Regions from separate parts of the Bradyrhizobium sp. SZCCHNPS1003 genome, predicted to be linked through region 1. Evidence: predicted binding sites of a transcription regulator. Region 1 holds the regulator's gene; the other holds the start of a gene.
The links. Region 1 encodes HrcA, which represses chaperone genes, less so after heat shock. Its sites were predicted from a motif close to GTTAGCACTCNCNNNNNGNGAGTGCTAAC; they were not measured.

Region 1 (4,209 bases):
GCCGCCGCCGAGAAAAATCGACGTGACGGTGCGCGGCCCGATGCGGGCGGCCGTGGTCGCGATCTCCTGCGCAAAGGCGCGGGCGAAGCGGTCCTGATCGATGGCGGCATGCCGGACATGGCTGTTGAAGTCGCAATACGGACATTTCGACAGGCAGAACGGCCAGTGCACATAGACGCCGAACGCTTCGCTGTCAGCGCTGGTCAAGGCAGATCTCCGCGAGCTTCACGAAGGCGCGCGCCCGGTGCGACAGGCCGAGCCCGAGCGGCGGCAGGCCATGCTTCTCGATGCTGGTCATCTCGCCGAAGGTCCGGTCGTGGCCCTCGGGCAGGAACATCGGGTCGTAGCCGAAGCCCGCCGTGCCGCGCGGCGGCCAGACCAGGGTGCCGTCGACCCGCGCCTCGACCTCCTCGACATGACCGTCCGGCCACGCCACGCACAGCGCCGAGACGAAATGCGCGGTGCGCTTGTCGGCACTCATCGCGCCCCGCTCCTGCAGCAGGCGCTCGATCCGCGCCATCGCGCTGGTGAAATCCTTGTCCGGTCCGGCCCAGCGCGCCGAATAGATCCCCGGCGCCCCATCGAGCGCATGAACCACGATACCGGAATCGTCGGCAAAGGCAGGAAGCTGCGCGGCCTTGGCCGCGGCGACCGCCTTGATGCGGGCGTTGGCCTGGAAGGTCTCGCCGGTCTCGTCCGGCTCGTCCAGGCCGAGATCGCCGGCCGACACCGCCTCGACGCCATGGGGGGCGAGCAGCTCGCGCATCTCGGCAAGCTTGCCGGGATTGTGGGTCGCGATGACGAGGCGCCCCGTGAGCTTGCGATGACCGCTACTCACGCGACCGCCATCTTCTGCAGGTCGACCAGTCGCGCCACGCCCTTGCGGGCCAGTGCCATCAGCGCCAGGAGCTCGGCCTCGGTGAACGGCGTCTTCTCCGCCGTGCCCTGCACCTCGATGATGCGGCCGTCGCCGGTCATGACGAAATTGGCGTCGGTCTCCGCCTCGGAATCCTCGGCGTAGTCGAGATCCAGCACCGGCGTGCCGTTGTAGATGCCGCAGGAGATCGCGGCGACGTTGGCGCGCAGCACCTCGGTCTTGATCATGTTGCGCGACTTCATCCACTTGATGCAGTCAGCCAGCGCCACCCAGGCGCCGGTGATCGACGCCGTGCGCGTGCCGCCGTCGGCCTGCAGCACGTCGCAATCGACCGTGATCTGGCGCTCGCCGAGCGCTTCCAGGTCGATCGCGGTGCGCAGCGAGCGACCGATCAGACGCTGGATCTCGACGGTGCGACCGGTCTGCTTGCCGGCGGAGGCCTCGCGCCGGGTCCGTTCCAGCGTGGCGCGCGGCAGCATGCCGTATTCAGCCGTGATCCAGCCGCGCCCCTGGCCCTTGAGCCAGGGCGGCAGCCGGTCCTCCAGCGTGGCGGTGACCAGCACATGGGTGTCGCCGAACTTCACCAGGCAGGAGCCCTCGGCGTATTTGACGACGCCGCGTTCCAGGCTCACGGCCCGCAGTTCATCCGGTGCACGGCGGCTCGGCCGCATGATTCTCTCCGTGAAAGCGCGCGAAAGACCGACTTTGACCGGCCTTGTAGGAGCCGCGACCGGCAGCGGCAAGGGCTTATCAAGGGATTATCATGGCCTCGTCGCGCCCGAGAGCACGCGACGACCGGCTTGCCACCGAGCCGCCGCATGGACACATTATAGGCAGCTGCGAGGAGAGCATCTGGTGGCCCACCACGATCCGATCAACCTGATGACACCGCCGGCCGGTCTGGCGCAGCTCAACGAGCGCTCGCGCGAGATCTTCCGGCAGATCGTCGAAAGCTATCTGGCGACCGGCGAGCCGGTCGGCTCGCGCAACATTTCGCGGCTGATCGCGGTTCCGCTGTCGCCGGCCTCGGTGCGCAACGTCATGGCCGATCTCGAGCAGCTCGGCCTGATCTACGCGCCGCACACCTCGGCCGGCCGGCTGCCGACCGAGGCCGGCCTGCGTTTCTTCGTGGACGCCCTGATGCAGGTCGGCGACATGACCGAGGCTGAGCAGCAATCGATCCAGAGCCAGCTCGCCGCGGTCGGGCGGGCGCAATCGGTCGAGGCCGCTCTGGACGAGGCGCTGACCCGGCTGTCGGGTCTGACCCGTGCCGCTGCCGTGGTGCTGACCGCAAAATCCAACACCCGGCTGAAGCACATCGAGTTCGTGCGGCTCGAGCCCGAGCGTGCGCTGGTCGTGCTGGTGGGCGAGGACGGGCAGGTCGAGAACCGGGTTCTGGTTCTGCCGCCGGGCGTGCCGTCCTCGGCGCTGACCGAGGCGTCGAATTTCCTCAATGCCCGCATCAGAGGCCGGACGCTGGCGGAAGCACGGCTCGAGCTCGAGACGGCGCTGGCGCATGATCGCGCCGAGCTCGACCTGCTGACGCAGAAGGTGATCGCCGCCGGTGTCGCGAGCTGGTCCGGAGGGGACAGCGACGAGCGGCAGCTCATCGTGCGCGGCCACGCCAACCTGCTCGAGGACCTGCATGCGCTCGAAGATCTCGAGCGCGTGCGGCGGCTGTTCGACGATCTCGAGACCAAGCGCGGCGTCGTCGATCTGCTTGGACGGGCAGAGAACGCGGAAGGTGTCCGCATCTTCATCGGCTCGGAGAACAAGCTGTTCTCGCTGTCGGGCTCGTCGACGATCGTATCGCCCTATTCCGACGCCACGGGTCGCATCGTCGGCGTGCTTGGCGTCATCGGTCCGACCCGGCTCAACTATGCCCGGGTGATCCCGACGGTCGATTATGCCGCGCGTCTGGTCAGCCGGCTGCTGGGTGGCTGACGCGTGACATGATTAACCCGCGGACAGCGCCTCCGGGCGCGATGGTCAGGCTGCGCTTGATTTTCGACGCTCAAAGCACGATATCCCGCCCCATACCCCCAAAACCCGTCAGCCGAACTTGCGAGTCTGTCCATGACCGATCCCGACCTGCATAAGAATGATCCGGAAAACCCGGCGCAGGCCAGCGACCCCGTCGTCTCCAAGCCCTACATCATGCCCGACGACCCTGAGACCGGCTCGGCCGAGGCCCTTGCCAAGGAGGCGGCCGACGCGCGCGACAAGATGCTGCGCACGCTGGCGGAGATGGAGAACCTGCGCAAGCGGACGGCCCGTGAAGTCGCCGATGCACGCATGTACGGCATTACCGGTTTCGCGCGCGACGTGCTCGACATCGCCGACAATCTGCAGCGCGCGCTCGATGCCGTGCCGGCCGAGACACGCGCCAATGCCGATGCAGGCCTCAAATCGTTGATCGAGGGCGTCGAGCTCACCGAGCGCTCGCTGCTCAACACGCTGGAGAAGAACGGCGTCAAGAAGTTCGATCCGACGGGACAGAAGTTCGACCCCAACTTCCAGCAGGCGATGTACGAGGTCCCGGATTCGTCGGTGCCGTCGGGCACCGTGGTGCAGGTCGTGCAGGCCGGCTTCATGATCGGCGAGCGCATCCTGCGTCCCGCGCTGGTCGGCGTGTCCAAGGGTGGCGCGAAGGCGGCGCCCGCGCCGAGCAACGATCAGTCGAACAGCGCCGCGTGACGGCGAGCATAGGCAGGTCTTCTCCTGCCGTCCTGTCAGTCCAACGAAGAAGCCACGGGCGGTGATGCCCGTGGCTTCTTGTTTGTCGGCGCGAGTTTGTAGTTCGTGTCGCGGCAAATGGACCGCGGCCGATGAGACCGCGGCGTCCGGATACCGAGTTGGGCTCAGCCTCTCGGCTGGATGCCGTCGCGGACGGCGCGGAAGCGCGGGAAGGCTACCGACCACTGATCGCGCGGCGCGCTGCCGATGATCCGCAGTGTATTCGGCCCGCCGAAGCGCAGCCATTGCACCACGGTCACCGGCGTATTGTCCTTGCCGCTGGTGGCTTCGAGCCGGGTCTCGTAGGCCGGCTGGCCGTCGATGCGGATCGGCTCGGACATCGTGATGCGCGCTTCGCGGACGCCCGGAATGGTGGTGGCCGCCTGCTGGGCGACACGCGCGCGGTCGCCCGCCTCCGGGGCCACCCCGGCCACGAGCCCGATCACCACGAAGGGCGCGGCTTCGAAGCCCTTGTCCTCTTCGCCGTCGGCCAGGATCAAGGCACCCGGCCCGAGCGTGCGGATGGTCTTGAACCCGGAGAGCTCGGTCACCTTGAACGGCATCATCGCGAGCTGCTCGTCGACGGGAACGTCCTT
Region 2 (4,209 bases), on a different contig from region 1:
TCAGCAGCAGACCGAGCGCGAACGAACCAACAGCCAGCAGCGCCAGCGTGACCGGCAGCGCCAGCCGTCGCCCGCGCGCTATCAGCAACACGGCCCAGACCACGACGGGGAGTACCAGATAGAACTGCTCCTCGACGGCGAGCGACCAGGTGTGCAGCAGCGGCTTCTCGACCGCGGCGTGGTCGAAATAGCCGGACTGCTGCCAGAAGAAGATGTTCGAGGTGAAGGTGACGACGGCGGCCGCGGAACGGAAGAACTCGGCGCGCTCGGAGCCCAGCATGTCCTGCGACGCCGGGATCGCCGCGAACGCCACCATGGCGTAGAGCGCCGGCAGCAGCCGCCGCACCCGCCGCTCGTAGAATTGCGCGAACGAAAAGCGGCCCGCCGCCATCTCCGCGGCAATGATGCCGGTGATCAGGTAGCCGGAGATGACGAAGAAGATGTCGACGCCGACGAAGCCGCCGAAGATCGCCGGCGCCTCGAAATGGAATGCGACAACGGAGAGCACCGCGATGGCGCGCAGCCAGTCGATGTCCTCGCGATGGGCGGCACCTGAAGCCGAACCGGCGCCCGCGTTGGCGATGCGGGGCTGCATCGATGCGCGCGTGCGGGGCGCGCGCGGGATCGTGGGAGCGAACTGGACGACGAAGCGCGGCAACGGGACAGGTACGCCTTTACGCAAGCCCGCGGCGAACACCTCTTACGGATTCGTCGCCGGCCCATCCGTCCCAGTGACGCGAGACCGGATGTCAACACACACGCGCGATGCGACCGCCGTCCATCGCACGCGAATGTTTCCATCCGTTTCTGTCGGCTTTACGTCGACAGTTCGACGGTTTTGAAGTCGGCCGGCAGGATCACTTCCAGCAGCTCGACGTCGTCGGAATAGTCGAGGATCATGTGCCGGATCTTCGGCGGCTGGGTCCAGCAACTGCCCTCCTGCATCAGCGTCTCGCCGACGCCTTCGAGGTAGCTCTTCACCCAGCCCTTGAGCACATAGACCATCTGGAAGTCGACCGCATGGGTGTGCAGCTTGGAGACTTCCTGCGGATTGCACGGCGGCAGCATGCGGATGACATGCGCGCGCGCCAGCCCGTGCGTCGCGTCGGCGATGCCGAGGTCGCGGTAAACAGCATAGGCGCGCAGTCCGTCGGCCTTGAAGTCCTCCTCGCGGTGATGGCTGATGGCGACCTTCTGTTTGCGCCGGCGCGGCGCCGGCGCTGGTCGCCCCTTGCTCGCGAGCGCCTTGCGCGTCGAGGGTTTCGCCACCCTTCCCGGCTTGGCCGGCGCCGCGAAGGCGGTCTTCGCCGTCGGCTTTGTCTTTGCGGTTTTTCGCGGCGCGGCTTTCGCGGCGGCGCGTGATGCTGATTTGGCGGTGCGGCTCTTCTTGGCCATGGCGCTCTCCCTGCGTGTCCTCGCACGCGAGGATAGCACAACCTGCCGCTTTGCGGGTCGACCGATCGACGACCTCAACAGGGCCGAGGCAGCGCTTAACCCGGATGAGCGAAACGACATCCGGGGACTCACGCGCGTCCGCGTTGAACCCGGATATCGCTTCGCTCATCCGGGCTACGCGTCAGCCTCAATGCAGCCGGAAGATGCCGTCGACGGCGCGCAGCTCGGCCGGCTTGATCAGCTTGGAATGCGCCACCGTGACCGAGTACAAGGGGCCCTCGATCTTCTCCTGCCAGAACGCCAGGAAGTCCTGCAGCGCGGGGAATTTCGGAAACAGGTCGTAGTTCTGCCAGACATAGGTCTGCAGCAGCGAGCGGTGATCCGGCATCCGATACAGGATCTGCGCCGTCGTCAGCCCGTAACCCAGCACCTGTTTCCGAAAGTCCTCGGAAACCTCAACCTTCGACACCATGCCAACCTCCGTTTCTGGAGCGCATGTCCGTGTGGCCAACCGGGATGGAGCCACCCGGCAAAGATGCGCTCACTGCCAAGAAATGTGACGCATGTCCTCAACCCATCTCAAGCTTAAATGTTTAACGACATGTTGAAAAATGCTGCATTAGCAGCCACTTAGCCCAGGTGCTAATACGGGGTTTCATGGTTCGTTCCGCTCCCGTTAACGCTATCGGAACGCTTTGGCAGAGCCCGCAGTTGACTGCTAATTTTTCTGCTACAAGCCCTTGTCCGGCTGAATGCTCTCCCCTAAATCCAGCCCACGTGCTGGCACTCGCCGGCACCGACTGCCAAAATTCCAGAAACTGACAATCGCCTCAATAGCTTAGGAGGACTGTATGGCTTTCCGTCCGCTTCACGACCGCGTCGTGGTCAAGCGCATCGACGCCGAAGAGAAGACCGCTGGCGGCATCATCATCCCCGACTCGGCCAAGGAGAAGCCCTCGCAGGGCGAAGTGATCGCGGTGGGCCCGGGCGCCCGCGACGAGAGCGGCAAGCTGGTCCCGCTCGACGTCCAGGTCGGTGATCGCGTGCTGTTCGGCAAGTGGTCGGGCACCGAGGTCAAGATCGACGGCCAGGAGCTGCTGATCATGAAGGAGAGCGACATCATGGGCGTGCTCACCGACACCGCGTCGAAGAAGAAGGCCGCCTAAGCCCAACCCGCTCAACGCTCACCCTGAGGAGCGCCTGCGGGCGCCCTGCCCAGGGTGAGACGACCAATTCAACTCAGGGAAACCCAATATGTCAGCAAAAGACGTTAAGTTCGGCGTCGACGCCCGCGATCGCATGCTGCGCGGCGTGGACATCCTCGCCAATGCCGTCAAGGTCACGCTCGGCCCGAAGGGCCGCAACGTCGTCCTCGACAAGTCGTTCGGCGCTCCCCGCATCACCAAGGACGGCGTCACCGTCGCCAAGGAGATCGAGCTCGACGACAAGTTCGAGAACATGGGCGCACAGATGGTGCGCGAAGTCGCCTCCAAGTCCGCTGACGCGGCCGGCGACGGCACCACCACCGCGACCGTGCTGGCCCAGGCCATCGTGCGCGAAGGCGCCAAGGCGGTTGCCGCCGGCATGAACCCGATGGATCTGAAGCGCGGCATCGACCTCGCGGTCGAGGCGGTCGTTGCAGACCTCGTCAAGAACTCCAAGAAGGTCACGTCGAACGACGAGATCGCCCAGGTCGGCACCATCTCCGCCAACGGCGACGCCGAGATCGGCAAGTTCCTCGCCGACGCCATGAAGAAGGTCGGCAACGAGGGTGTCATCACCGTCGAGGAAGCCAAGTCGCTGGAGACCGAGCTCGACGTGGTCGAGGGCATGCAGTTCGACCGCGGCTACATCTCGCCCTACTTCGTCACCAACGCCGACAAGATGCGCGTCGAGATGGATGACGCCTACATCCTGATCAACGAGAAGAAGCTCTCCTCGCTGAACGAGCTGCTGCCGCTGCTCGAGGCCGTGGTGCAGACCGGCAAGCCGCTGGTCATCGTCGCCGAGGACGTCGAGGGCGAGGCGCTCGCCACCCTGGTCGTCAACCGCCTGCGTGGCGGCCTGAAGGTCGCCGCCGTCAAGGCTCCGGGCTTCGGCGATCGCCGCAAGGCCATGCTGCAGGACATCGCGATCCTGACCGGCGGCCAGGCGATCTCGGAAGATCTCGGCATCAAGCTCGAGAACGTCAACCTCTCGATGCTCGGCCGCGCCAAGAAGGTGATGATCGACAAGGAGAACACCACGATCGTCAACGGCGCCGGCAAGAAGGCCGACATCGAGGCGCGCGTTCAGCAGATCAAGGCGCAGATCGAGGAGACCACCTCGGACTACGACCGTGAGAAGCTGCAGGAGCGTCTGGCCAAGCTCGCGGGCGGCGTCGCGGTGATCCGCGTCGGCGGTGCGACCGAGGTCGAGGTCAAGGAGCGCAAGGATCGCGTGGATGACGCGATGCATGCGACCCGCGCGGCTGTCGAGGAAGGCATCCTGCCGGGCGGCGGCGTCGCCCTGCTGCGTGCTTCCGAGCAGCTCAAGGGCCTGCGCACCAAGAACGACGACCAGAAGACCGGCATCGAGATCGTCCGCAAGGCGCTCTCCGCCCCGGCCCGCCAGATCGCGATCAACGCGGGCGAGGACGGCTCGGTCATCGTCGGCAAGATCCTGGAGAAGGACCAGTACGCCTACGGCTTCGACAGCCAGACCGGCGAGTACGGCAACTTGGTCTCCAAGGGCATCATCGACCCGACCAAGGTGGTTCGCGCCGCGATCCAGAACGCCGCCTCCGTGGCTGCGCTGCTGATCACGACCGAAGCC

Region 2: a site for HrcA is predicted at 2,175-2,203, ahead of groES (co-chaperone GroES). Genes of this name have one in related genera too.

Annotation. Positions count from the first base shown of each region.
Region 1 is NZ_JAUHIU010000019.1:85,687-89,895, reverse strand. Features, by position in the region: gene hemW (radical SAM family heme chaperone HemW) at 1-207, opposite strand, end outside; gene rdgB (RdgB/HAM1 family non-canonical purine NTP pyrophosphatase) at 194-838, opposite strand; gene rph (ribonuclease PH) at 835-1,548, opposite strand; gene hrcA (heat-inducible transcriptional repressor HrcA) at 1,733-2,821, shown strand; gene grpE (nucleotide exchange factor GrpE) at 2,954-3,574, shown strand; gene QX126_RS27260 (hypothetical protein) at 3,739-4,209, opposite strand, start outside.
Region 2 is NZ_JAUHIU010000002.1:488,502-492,710, reverse strand. Features, by position in the region: gene QX126_RS05955 (acyltransferase family protein) at 1-595, opposite strand, end outside; gene QX126_RS05950 (cupin domain-containing protein) at 817-1,395, opposite strand; gene QX126_RS05945 (usg protein) at 1,583-1,867, opposite strand; gene groES (co-chaperone GroES) at 2,247-2,561, shown strand; gene groL (chaperonin GroEL) at 2,650-4,209, shown strand, end outside.